DNA from 3 places in the Methylobacterium sp. OAE515 genome. Region 3 is predicted to be linked to each of the others. Evidence: riboswitches for the same ligand, from Rfam matches in the RefSeq annotation. Region 3 holds a riboswitch; each other region holds the start of a gene.

Region 1 (3,251 bases), 2.7 Mb from region 3:
ACAGGGTGATCAGGCTGTTCACCGGGTCGGTGGCGAAGCTGTACTGGGCGTAGAGCGCGCTGTCCGGCGTCGGATTGTAGACGAGGCCGAACCGGTAGCCCAGCGCCCGGTAGGTCTTCTCGAACCGCGAGCCCGTCTGCAGATCCTCCCGGTGCAGCGTCGGCACGTCGAGGCGCACGCCCGTGAGGAACGACAGCTTCTCCGACAGGATTACCCGGTCCTCGGCGAAGACCGAGGCCTGGCTCGTCTGCGTGGCGTAGGCCGGACGCGCCTGGCCGTTCTGCGGGAAGAAGCCCGGATCGTAGCCAGTGAGCGGTACGCTGGTTGTCGGAGCGTCGAAATAGAAGTTGTTGGTGTGCCGGAAGTCGATGTGGTTCACGTCGAACCCGGCGACGAACTGGTTGGCGAAACCGAAGAGGCTGCCCCGGAACGTCGCGTCGAGCCGGTCTCCGACCTGCTCCTGGCTGTGGTAGATCTCGAGATAGTCGCCCCGGTCCACCAGCCCAGTGCCGCGATTGTAGGAATACTGCTCGACGTCGAGCCAGTGGCGCCGGCTGGTGAGCCGGTAGGCGGTGTTGCGCACCATGATGTCGGCCGAGGGCGACCACTCGGTCTTGAGCTGGGTCCAGTTGTCGGCCCAGGTGATCTTCGCGTCGCGGACGTTGTAGTTGTTGAACCGGATCAGGTCCGGGATCCGTCCCTCGATTAGCGGCGTGCCCCAATAGCGGGCGGGCTCCTGGTAGCCGAGGTCGTGGCTCAGCGTGAACGCCAGGTCCGGGCTCGGCTGGAACAGCAGGGCGGCCGAGACCGCGAGGTTGCGGAAATCGCCCTCGGGGCGGATCCAGCCGTCGGCGCGGTTGCCGCTGACGTTGAGGCGGTACGCGAAGGTGTCGCCGAACTCCGCTTGGCCAAGTGCGCCGCCGGAATCGAGGGCGAGGCGCGCGACGCCGTCGGTGCCCACCACCGCGCGCGCGGCGTTGATCGGCACGAAGACCGGCTTCTTGGGCACCACGTTGATGACGCCGCCGATGGCGCCGTCGCCGTAGAGCACCGAGGACGGCCCGCGCAGCACCTCGATCCGCTCGACGTTCCAGGTATCGAACGGGAAGGTTACGGTGTTGGCGCCCACGTAGAAGCGCGTGCCGTCGTAGAGCTGCTGGATCGAGTTCGGGCCGGCGAAGCCGCGGGACGTGAACGCGCCGTTGCCGTTGCCGGGGGCGGCGATCGTGGTGATGCCGGTGGCGTCCTGGGTCACGGCCTCGGCAATCGTGTCCTGGCCGCGCAGCCGCGCGGTCTCGCCCGACACGATGTCGAGGCTGGCCGGCGTCTCCAGGGGCGTCAGGCCGATCCGGCTCGCGGTCCGGTCACGGGTGCGCAGGTTGAGGCTGTTCGGGACGGCACGGTCCGAGCCGCCACCATCCCCCTCAACCGAGAGCTGCTCGAGGGTGACGGTTTCCTGCGCGGCGGCCGGGCTCGCGAAGAGCGCGAGGAGCACGCCGCAGAGCGGTGCGGGCCCGCCCGATCTGGTGCGATTGTTCGTAGGTGACATGGCAGAGGAGGTCCGTGCGCGGCGCGGGCCAGCCGGCTCGTCCTACAAGCAGTGTAATAACATTACAATTGCTCGGAATCATCGGAAGCTCGGTGGGCGCAGACGCGCAGGTGCGTGCGGCTACCCCAAAGGCGATCGATACGGTCAGGACGGGCATCGGGAGCGGTGTCGCGGGCGCGCTTGCTGTGGCACGTCACCGCGAACGAGGTCTCGCCGACCGCGCGGATGCACGGGCGTCTCGACACCCGCCAGGACAACCCCGCCCAGCGCGTTTCGCGTGTGACCACGGCTGACGGCAGGTCTCCTGGCTCGCGGGTCGCCGCCCTCGCACCGTCTTCCCGGGTCAGTGACCCAGTGACGTGGTGGTGAAGGGCTCGCCGCTTACAGTTGCGGGGACAGCCGCGGCCTCGGGGCGAGCCCCTCACCGCGTTCCCTTTTGATCCCCGAAGGGAACCGTCGCCGATAAGCTTGGCCTTACGGTTCATCCGCGTCAAGCCGAACGAGGTGGCGGCGTGGGCCGAGGACCCCGTCGGTTCTCATGGGGGCAGATCAGACGGCGATGGCGGGCTTCGTGCCCACAGCGCGCGAGGGTGAAGAGGCGCGTACTGATAGTAAATTTCTGTTTATAATGATATAGGCTCTCAATAATAAGCAATACATCGAGTATTTTTTCATATTAAACCAGAAAGGAAGACGTTCGATCCCGTAGGATGCTCTTGGAACTTTTTACGTGCTGCTGCGTACTGAACGCGTGTCGTGCCGATGGAAGGATCGGGATTATCCGAACACAGGTCTCGGATCAGAGCGGGTCGGTAGCGCTTTCGAACGGGGACCAGTAAAGGAGGGCCGATAGAGATGAGCTACAGATTGGAAAATCCCGGCCACCCGGGTGGATATGTGCGGCGGAATATCGTCGAGCCGCGCAACTTGACCGTCATGGACGCAGCCGGATTGCTCGATGTGCCGCGTCAAACGCTGTTCGATTTCCTCAATGAGGAGGCCGCGCTGTCTCCGGAACTGGCTCTGCGGATCGAGATGGTGTTCGGGGTCGAAATGGAGACCTTGATGGAGATGCAGACCCAGTTCGACATCGCCGACGTGCGCAAGCGCTGTCAGAACCTCCGGAGCGAACTCGCCGCCAAGGCAAGATCCCACTTGGCTGCATCGGAGGCTCAGGAAACGAGCGCTCCGCCCCCGACGATCATCCGACGTGGGCACGTGTTCGGCTGAGGTTCGTCCGAACCCACGGCGCATAGACGCCGCAAGAAGCGGCGCGTTTTCGGCGCGGACGGACGAGACCGGTTTATTCACGCCGCTCCCGTCCCTCTCTCCGCCTTTGCCGCTGCGCCGGGGCGGTGCTACAGCCGGGCAACCCCGTCGGTCCCGACGTCCGCGACGCCGCGGCCTATGCGCCCGGACGTCCCGTCCGAGGCGGTGACGGGTGCCGGCGGAATCATGAACACACGACCTCCCAGAAGCGGCGGCCCGAAGGGGCGTAAGCCACAGGCCGGCAAGGTCCAATCGAACGGCCGTGCCCGCACCGGCCCGCGCACCAGCGCCCGCGACGCTGCCGAGCGCGCCGCCCGCAACCGCGGCGACGATGCCGGCGCGCGCGATCCCTGGGGCGGTGCGGCACCCGCCGCGCCGGCCCGGGCGCCAAAACCCCGTGCCGCCGCGGACGGTGCGCTGGCACGCCACACGG
Region 2 (3,251 bases), 2.0 Mb from region 3:
AGTTGAATGCGAGCATACAACCTAAAGGCTAGGCTTGAGTTCGATCGCGGCCTCGGAAAGTGCTCGGCCTCGCGCGTCGATCCGGATCTCCTCGGCGGACGCCGCTCGTGTCCGGCCGCAGGCTTCGATGGGCCCGCGCCGGACGTCCCGGAGACGCCGGACCGGAGAGATGCTGTCGACCCGCGCGCACGATGTCTCGCTACCGCGCGCTCGGCTTTACGGCGTGGGCGCTCCCGGTGCGGCCGCATAGGTCGAGACAGAGGCCGGCAATTGCGCCTTCTCGCGCTGGGCCGATCGTGAATCGCGCTTCTCATAGAAGGCGTTGCCGCCGGCGACAGCCACGTAATGCATGTTGTTGTAGGGGAAGTGCCGGCCCGCGGTGTGGAAGTACATCGCCTTCCCGACCTTCGGGTGCCGCTCGCCTGCCAGGACGGCGTCGGCCGCATCGGCGACCTTCTGGAGGTCCTTGTCCTGCATCGGCTTGGTCAGGACGCCCGGAGCGAACTGTCCCGGCTGGCCCACCACGGCGCAGATGCCGCCCGGGAAGATCGCGTTCTCCAGCCGGTTCATGACAACGGTGCCGACGGCGATCAGCCCATCCCCATCGCTGCGGTTCGACTCGAAATACATGGCCCGACCGAGACAATCGCGCTCGGCATCGCTGACGACCATCGGCGGCTTGTGACCCGGAATCGACCCTGTCGTGAGCACCGGCGCGCCAGTATTGCAGGCGCCCAGGGTGCAGGTCATCGCGATGACACCCAGGACAGGAGCAATCTTCGTCCTCTCGCTACCCTGCATGCATCTGCGCTCCGTGCTCCTTCAGCCGCGTTCCGCCACGCGGCGGCCACCCTGTTCGGGCCGGCGCCTCTCACCGACCTGGCGTTGGCCAAGCTTGACTGCACGTTCACGGCGATGATGTGGCGACGGCCACCTGCACGGCTCAGGTCTCCGGCCTGGTCGGGCAGCCGAGGCGCGGGCACGGCGGTGTCGTGCGCAGGCCACAGCGCGCGTGAACCCGGGCCGGCCCGTTGACCTGCTCCGGGCGCACGACCCATGGTGCCCGCGACGGTTCCCCTCGGGGATCAAAAGGGAATGCGGTGCGGGTTCGACCCAAAGCCGCGGCTGCCCCCGCAACTGTAAGCGGTGAGCCTTCGCGTCACCACGTCACTGGGCGACCTCGCCCGGGAAGACGACGCGAGGGCGGCGACCCGCGAGCCAGGAGACCTGCCGTCTGCCGTGGTCACACGCGAGGTCCGCCGGGCGGGGTGTCCCGGGGGATGCCGGAGACGGTCGCGGGAGCGGCCGGCACGGCCTCGTTCGCGGTGACGTGCCACTGCCGCCGCCCGAGGTCCCATGTCCCGTCCGTCCGTGCGCTCCGCGCTCCCAGCCCTTGCCGCCTTGGCAGCCTTGGCAGCCCTGACGTCCGCCGCCTCAGCCCAGGACCGGTCCGGCCCCGTCTCCGGCGCCGAGACGCAGCTCGACGAAATCTCGGTGACCGCCGAGCCGACGGTCCCCGCACGGATCGGCTTGTCGGCGAGCGCCGGGTATGTCGGCGGCACGACCGGGATCGGCGGTCCGCTGCTCACCGTGGACTCGGCCAGCGCCGGCGTGATCACGAGCGCGCAGCTCAACAGCCGGCCGGTGACGCGCCCCGGCGAGGTGCTGGAGGCGGTGCCGGGTCTGATCGTCACCCAGCATTCCGGGGAGGGGAAGGCCAACCAGTACTTCCTGCGCGGCTTCAACCTCGACCACGGCACCGATATCGCCATCAGCGTCGACGGCATGCCGGTGAACATGCGCACCCACGCCCACGGGCAGGGCTACGCCGACCTCAACTTCCTGATCCCGGAGCTTGTCGGCGCAGTCGCGTTCCACAAGGGGCCGTACTTCGTGCGCGACGGCGACTTCGCCTCGGCGGGCTCGGTGCGGATCGACTATCTCGACACGACCGCCAAGAACCTCGCCCTGACCTCGATCGGCTCGTTCGGCTACAAGCGGGCCCTGTCGATCACGACCGTGCCGCTCGGGGAGGGCAACCTCCTCCTGGCAGGCGAAGCTCAGGTCTACGATGGCCCTTGGGTGGTCGCGGACGCGCTGCGCAAGATCAACGGGGTGGCCCGCTACAGCCAGGGCACGGCGCTGGACGGGTTCTCGATCACCGGCATGGCCTACGCGGCCCGCTGGACCGCCACCAACCAAATCCCGGAGCGCGCCGTGGGGGAAGGGCTGATCGGCCGCTACGGCACGCTCAATCCCACGGATGGCGGCGACAGCGGACGCTTCTCGCTCTCGGGACGGTTCAGCGCGACGGACGAGACCGGCGTGACGTGGGCCTCGGCCTACGTGATCCGCTATCAGATGAACCTGTTCAACGACTTCACCTATTTCCTCAACGATCCCGTCAGCGGCGACCAGTTCCACCAGCGCGACCAGCGCATCCTCGGCGGCGGCGAGGTGCTGCACATCTTCCAGGGGGACCTGTTCGGCCGACCGCTGGAGGTCGAGATCGGCGCGCAGACCCGCACCGACTCGATCCGGGTCGGCCTGTTCAACACCGCCTCCCGCCAGTACCGCGCGACCGTGCTCGACGACCGGGTGCTGGAGTCGAGCGGTGCCCTCTACCTGGACACGCGGGTGCGCTGGACCGAGTGGCTGCGCACGAGCGTGGGCGTGCGCGCCGACGGCTACTTCGCCGATGTCCGTTCGGACACGCCGGCCAACTCGGGCAAGGCGACCGACGGGATCGTCAACCCGAAGCTCGGGCTCGTGCTCGGTCCCTGGTTCGCCACCGAATTCTACGTGAATTACGGCGGCGGCTTCCACTCGAACGACGCGCGCGGCGTCACCGCCACGGTGGATCCCGCGAGCCCCCTGTTCAACATCACCCGCTCGCCGTTCCTGGTGCCCTCCACGGGCTACGAGGTGGGTCTGCGCAACCGCTCGCTCCCTGGGCTTGAGACGAGCCTCGCCCTGTTCCGGCTCGACTTCGCGTCCGAGAACATCTTCCAGGGCGATACCGGCACCACGGAGCCGAGCCGTCCGACCCGGCGCTTCGGGGTCGAGTGGACGAACCGCTACGCGGTGACGCCCTGGCTCTCGCTGGAGGGCGATCTGACGATCACCAATGCCCGGTTCTCCAGTTACGACCCGGTGGGCAACCGGGTCCCGGAGACGCCCACCACCATCGCGTCGGCCGGCGTCACCTTCGGCGAGCCGCTCGGCTGGTTCGGATCGTTGCGGTTCTGCTA
Region 3 (3,251 bases):
GCAGGCGCCGAGAGGGCCGGAAGGCCGCCGTCTGCCGCCGGACTCGACCACGCGGCACAGCCTCACCCTGGCGAACGGCAAGAGCCTCGACTTCACCGCCACGGCCGGCAGCCTGCCCCTCGTCGACGAGGCCGGGAAGCTGCAGGCCGAGATCGCCTACGTGGCCTATACGGTGGCGCCGGAAGTCGGTCGCGAGCGCCCCGTCACCTTCGCGGTGAATGGCGGGCCCGGCGCGGCTTCCGCCTATCTCAACATCGGCGCGATCGGACCCTGGCGACTGCCCACGGGCGGCGACAGCATCAGCCCCTCGCAGCCTGTGGCGCTCACGCCCAATGACGGGACGTGGCTCGGCTTCACCGATCTGGTCTTCATCGACCCGGTCGGCACCGGCTACAGCCGCGCTGCGGACGGCAACGGCAAGGCCTATTGGAACATCGATTCCGACGCCTCGACCCTGGCTGCGGTCATCGCTCGCTACCTGCGCGTCAACGACCGGATGGCGAGCCCGAAATTCTACGTCGGCGAGAGCTACGGCGGTTTCCGCGGGCCGCTCATCACCGAGAAGCTTCAGGACGATATCGGGGTCGGCCTGTCCGGGATGGTGCTGCTCTCGCCGGTTCTGGACTTTGCGTGGCTGGAAACGCCGCGTGCCAACCCCTGGGGCTACGTCCTGAAGCTGCCCTCCCTGGCGGCCGGCGCCCTGGAGCGGTCCGGCACAATCCCGACCCCGGCGCTCCTGAAGGACGCCGAATCGTACGCCTCGGGCGCCTATCTGGCGGACCTGCTCAAGGGGCCGAGCGACGCGACCGCCGTGGCACGCATGACCGAGCGGGTCGCACCCCTGGTCGGGCTCGATGCCGCCCTGGTGCGGGCGCAGGCCGCGCGCCTGTCGACCCGCAGCGTCCAGCGCGAGATCGACCGCGCCGAGGGTCGCGTGACCAGCGCTTACGATACCGGCATCACCGGCTGGGATCCCAATCCGGACGCGGCCCAATCGAGCTTCGACGACCCGCAGCTGACCGCGCTGCAGGCGCCGCTGACCAGCGCAATGCTCGACCTTTACGCGCGCACTCTGAAATGGCCCGTGCCCAATATGCGCTACGAACTCCTGAACAATGCGGTGAACCGCGGCTGGAGCTGGGGGTCGGGCCGGCAGGCGCCCGAGGTGCTGTCGAACCTCAAGAGCACCCTGGCGCTCGATGGCCGTCTGCGGGTGCTGGTGGCGCACGGCTTCACGGATCTCGTGACGCCCTACTACGCCTCGAAGCTCCTGCTCGCGCAGGTCCCGGCCTACGGCGCCGGTCGCGTCAGCCTCGCGGTCTACCCCGGCGGCCACATGTTCTACACGCGGCCGGATTCCCGCGCCGCGTTCAAGGCGGATGTGGAGCGGCTCTACGCGGATGCCATGAAGGCGCGCGACGCCGGACCGGCACCGGCGGGAGCGCCCGCGGAGCGCCTCAAGGATACGCCCTGAGCGATGAGAGGCGCGCGCTCTGGATAATCCGGATCTTACCGCTCGCCACTCCGTTGTGCGCAAGCCGCCATGCGTCTACAACGGCTCCGTGACGGTGCCCCGGCAACGGGGTGAAAAGGGAATGCGGTGAGGGGCGCGAGCCTCGACTCCGCGGCTGCCCCCGCAACTGTGAGCGGCGAGCGCCTGCCAGAGCGCCACCGGAGCGATCCGGGAAGGCGGCAGGCGCGCAGAGCTGCGAGCCAGGAGACCTGCCGTCACGCCAGGATCCCGGAATGCCGCCGGTGGGGCGGCTGGAGACATGTTGATGACCACCTCGACCCTCGCCCCCGTCGCCTCCGGCACCCGCTCGTCCGAGCGTTCGGTCGCCGTCGCGCTTGCGGCCTTCCTGGGCCTCGGCCTCCTGTTCATGGCGGGCTTCTCGCCGGCGATCGCGCTCCACAACGCGGCGCACGACTTCCGGCACACCCAGAACTTCCCCTGCCACTGACGCCTGCGTCGCAGGGATGATCATCCGGCTTCTGTCGGCGGCGCTCGCCGCCGGCTTCCTCGCGGCTGCGGTCGTGACGGGGCTCGAACTCACGCTGACCTCGCCGCTGATCGTGGCGGCCGAGCGCTACGAGCACAAGGAACCGACGCATCAGGCGACGATCGGCCTGCCGATCGTGCTGGCGCATGCCGGGCACGACCATGCCGCGCCCGACGCCGCGCCGGAATGGCAGCCCGGCGAAGGCCTCCCGCGCATGGCGTTCACCGCGCTTGCGACCCTGGTCGGCGGCGTGGGCTACGCCCTGCTGCTCGGCGCCGTGATGCTCGCCTGCGGGCGCGATCCGACGCCGCAGGTCGGCCTCGCCTTCGCGGTGGCGGGTTTCGCCAGCGTCGCCCTCGCCCCGGGTCTCGGCCTGCCGCCGGAACTGCCCGGCAGCGAGGCCGCGCCGCTCGCCGCACGGCAGCTCTGGTGGGTGATGACCGCCGCCGCCACAGGGATGGGCCTGTACTTGATCGGGATCCGGCGCTCGCTGATCGCGATCCTGGGCGGACTCGTCCTGATCGTCGCGCCACACGCCGTCGGCGCGCCGCCGGCACCGGAGGGCGCGTCCGAGCTGCCCGCCGCGCTGGCCGCACAGTTCGCGGCCCGCTCGCTGGCGATCAGCTTCGTGTTCTGGATGCTGATCGGACTCGGCCTCGGCTGGGCGTGGCAGGCCTTCTCGCGCGAGACGGCAGCGGGGACCGCCCGTGTCTGAGACCGTCCTGTACGTCTGCACCACCTGCCGCCGCGAGGGTGACGACGCGGCCGGTCCCCGGGCCGGCGCGCGCCTGCTCGAGGCCCTGCGGGACCGCGCCGGCGATGCCCCGGATCTGCGGGTCGAGCCGGTCGAGTGCCTGTCGGTGTGCAAGCGCCCCTGCACGGTGGCGGTCGCCTCGGCCGACCGCTGGACCTACGTGTACGGCGACATGGATCCGGCGGCCTCCGCCGAGACCATCCTCGCCGGGCTCGCGGCCTACGCGGCGACGCCGGACGGCATCGTGCCCTGGCGCGAGCGCCCGGCCGAGTTCCGCAAGGGCGTGATCGCCCGCATCCCCCCTTTTCCCGAACCCCGCCCGCGCACCGCCGGCACCCTGGAGGCCGCGGAATGACCCTCGTGAACAAAATCCCCTGCACCATCGTCACGGGCTTCCTCGGTGCCGGGAAGACCACGCTGGTCCGCCACGTGGTGGAGAACGCCAAGGGTCGTCGCCTCGCCATCCTGGTGAACGAGTTCGGCGATGTCGGCTTCGA

What was found. Region 3 has a riboswitch for cobalamin ahead of ABIE45_RS11110 (CbtB domain-containing protein). Riboswitches for the same ligand answer to the same signal wherever they lie in the genome.
Positions count from the first base shown of each region.
Region 1: another riboswitch for cobalamin. It lies ahead of ABIE45_RS24315 (TonB-dependent siderophore receptor); the one in region 3 lies ahead of ABIE45_RS11110 (CbtB domain-containing protein).
Region 2: another riboswitch for cobalamin. It lies ahead of ABIE45_RS21020 (TonB-dependent receptor domain-containing protein); the one in region 3 lies ahead of ABIE45_RS11110 (CbtB domain-containing protein).

Region 1 covers NZ_JBGMUV010000001.1:4,977,224-4,980,474, forward strand. The annotation lists gene ABIE45_RS24315 (TonB-dependent siderophore receptor) at 1-1,549, opposite strand, end outside; cobalamin riboswitch at 1,826-2,022, opposite strand; gene ABIE45_RS24320 (HigA family addiction module antitoxin) at 2,405-2,779, shown strand; gene ABIE45_RS24325 (RluA family pseudouridine synthase) at 3,005-3,251, shown strand, end outside.
Region 2 covers NZ_JBGMUV010000001.1:4,314,930-4,318,180, reverse strand. The annotation lists gene ABIE45_RS21025 (cell wall hydrolase) at 217-801, opposite strand; cobalamin riboswitch at 1,053-1,250, shown strand; gene ABIE45_RS21020 (TonB-dependent receptor domain-containing protein) at 1,357-3,251, shown strand, end outside.
Region 3 covers NZ_JBGMUV010000001.1:2,266,822-2,270,072, reverse strand. The annotation lists gene ABIE45_RS11115 (S10 family peptidase) at 1-1,474, shown strand, start outside; cobalamin riboswitch at 1,550-1,745, shown strand; gene ABIE45_RS11110 (CbtB domain-containing protein) at 1,779-1,961, shown strand; gene ABIE45_RS11105 (CbtA family protein) at 1,978-2,715, shown strand; gene ABIE45_RS11100 (DUF1636 domain-containing protein) at 2,708-3,109, shown strand; gene cobW (cobalamin biosynthesis protein CobW) at 3,106-3,251, shown strand, end outside.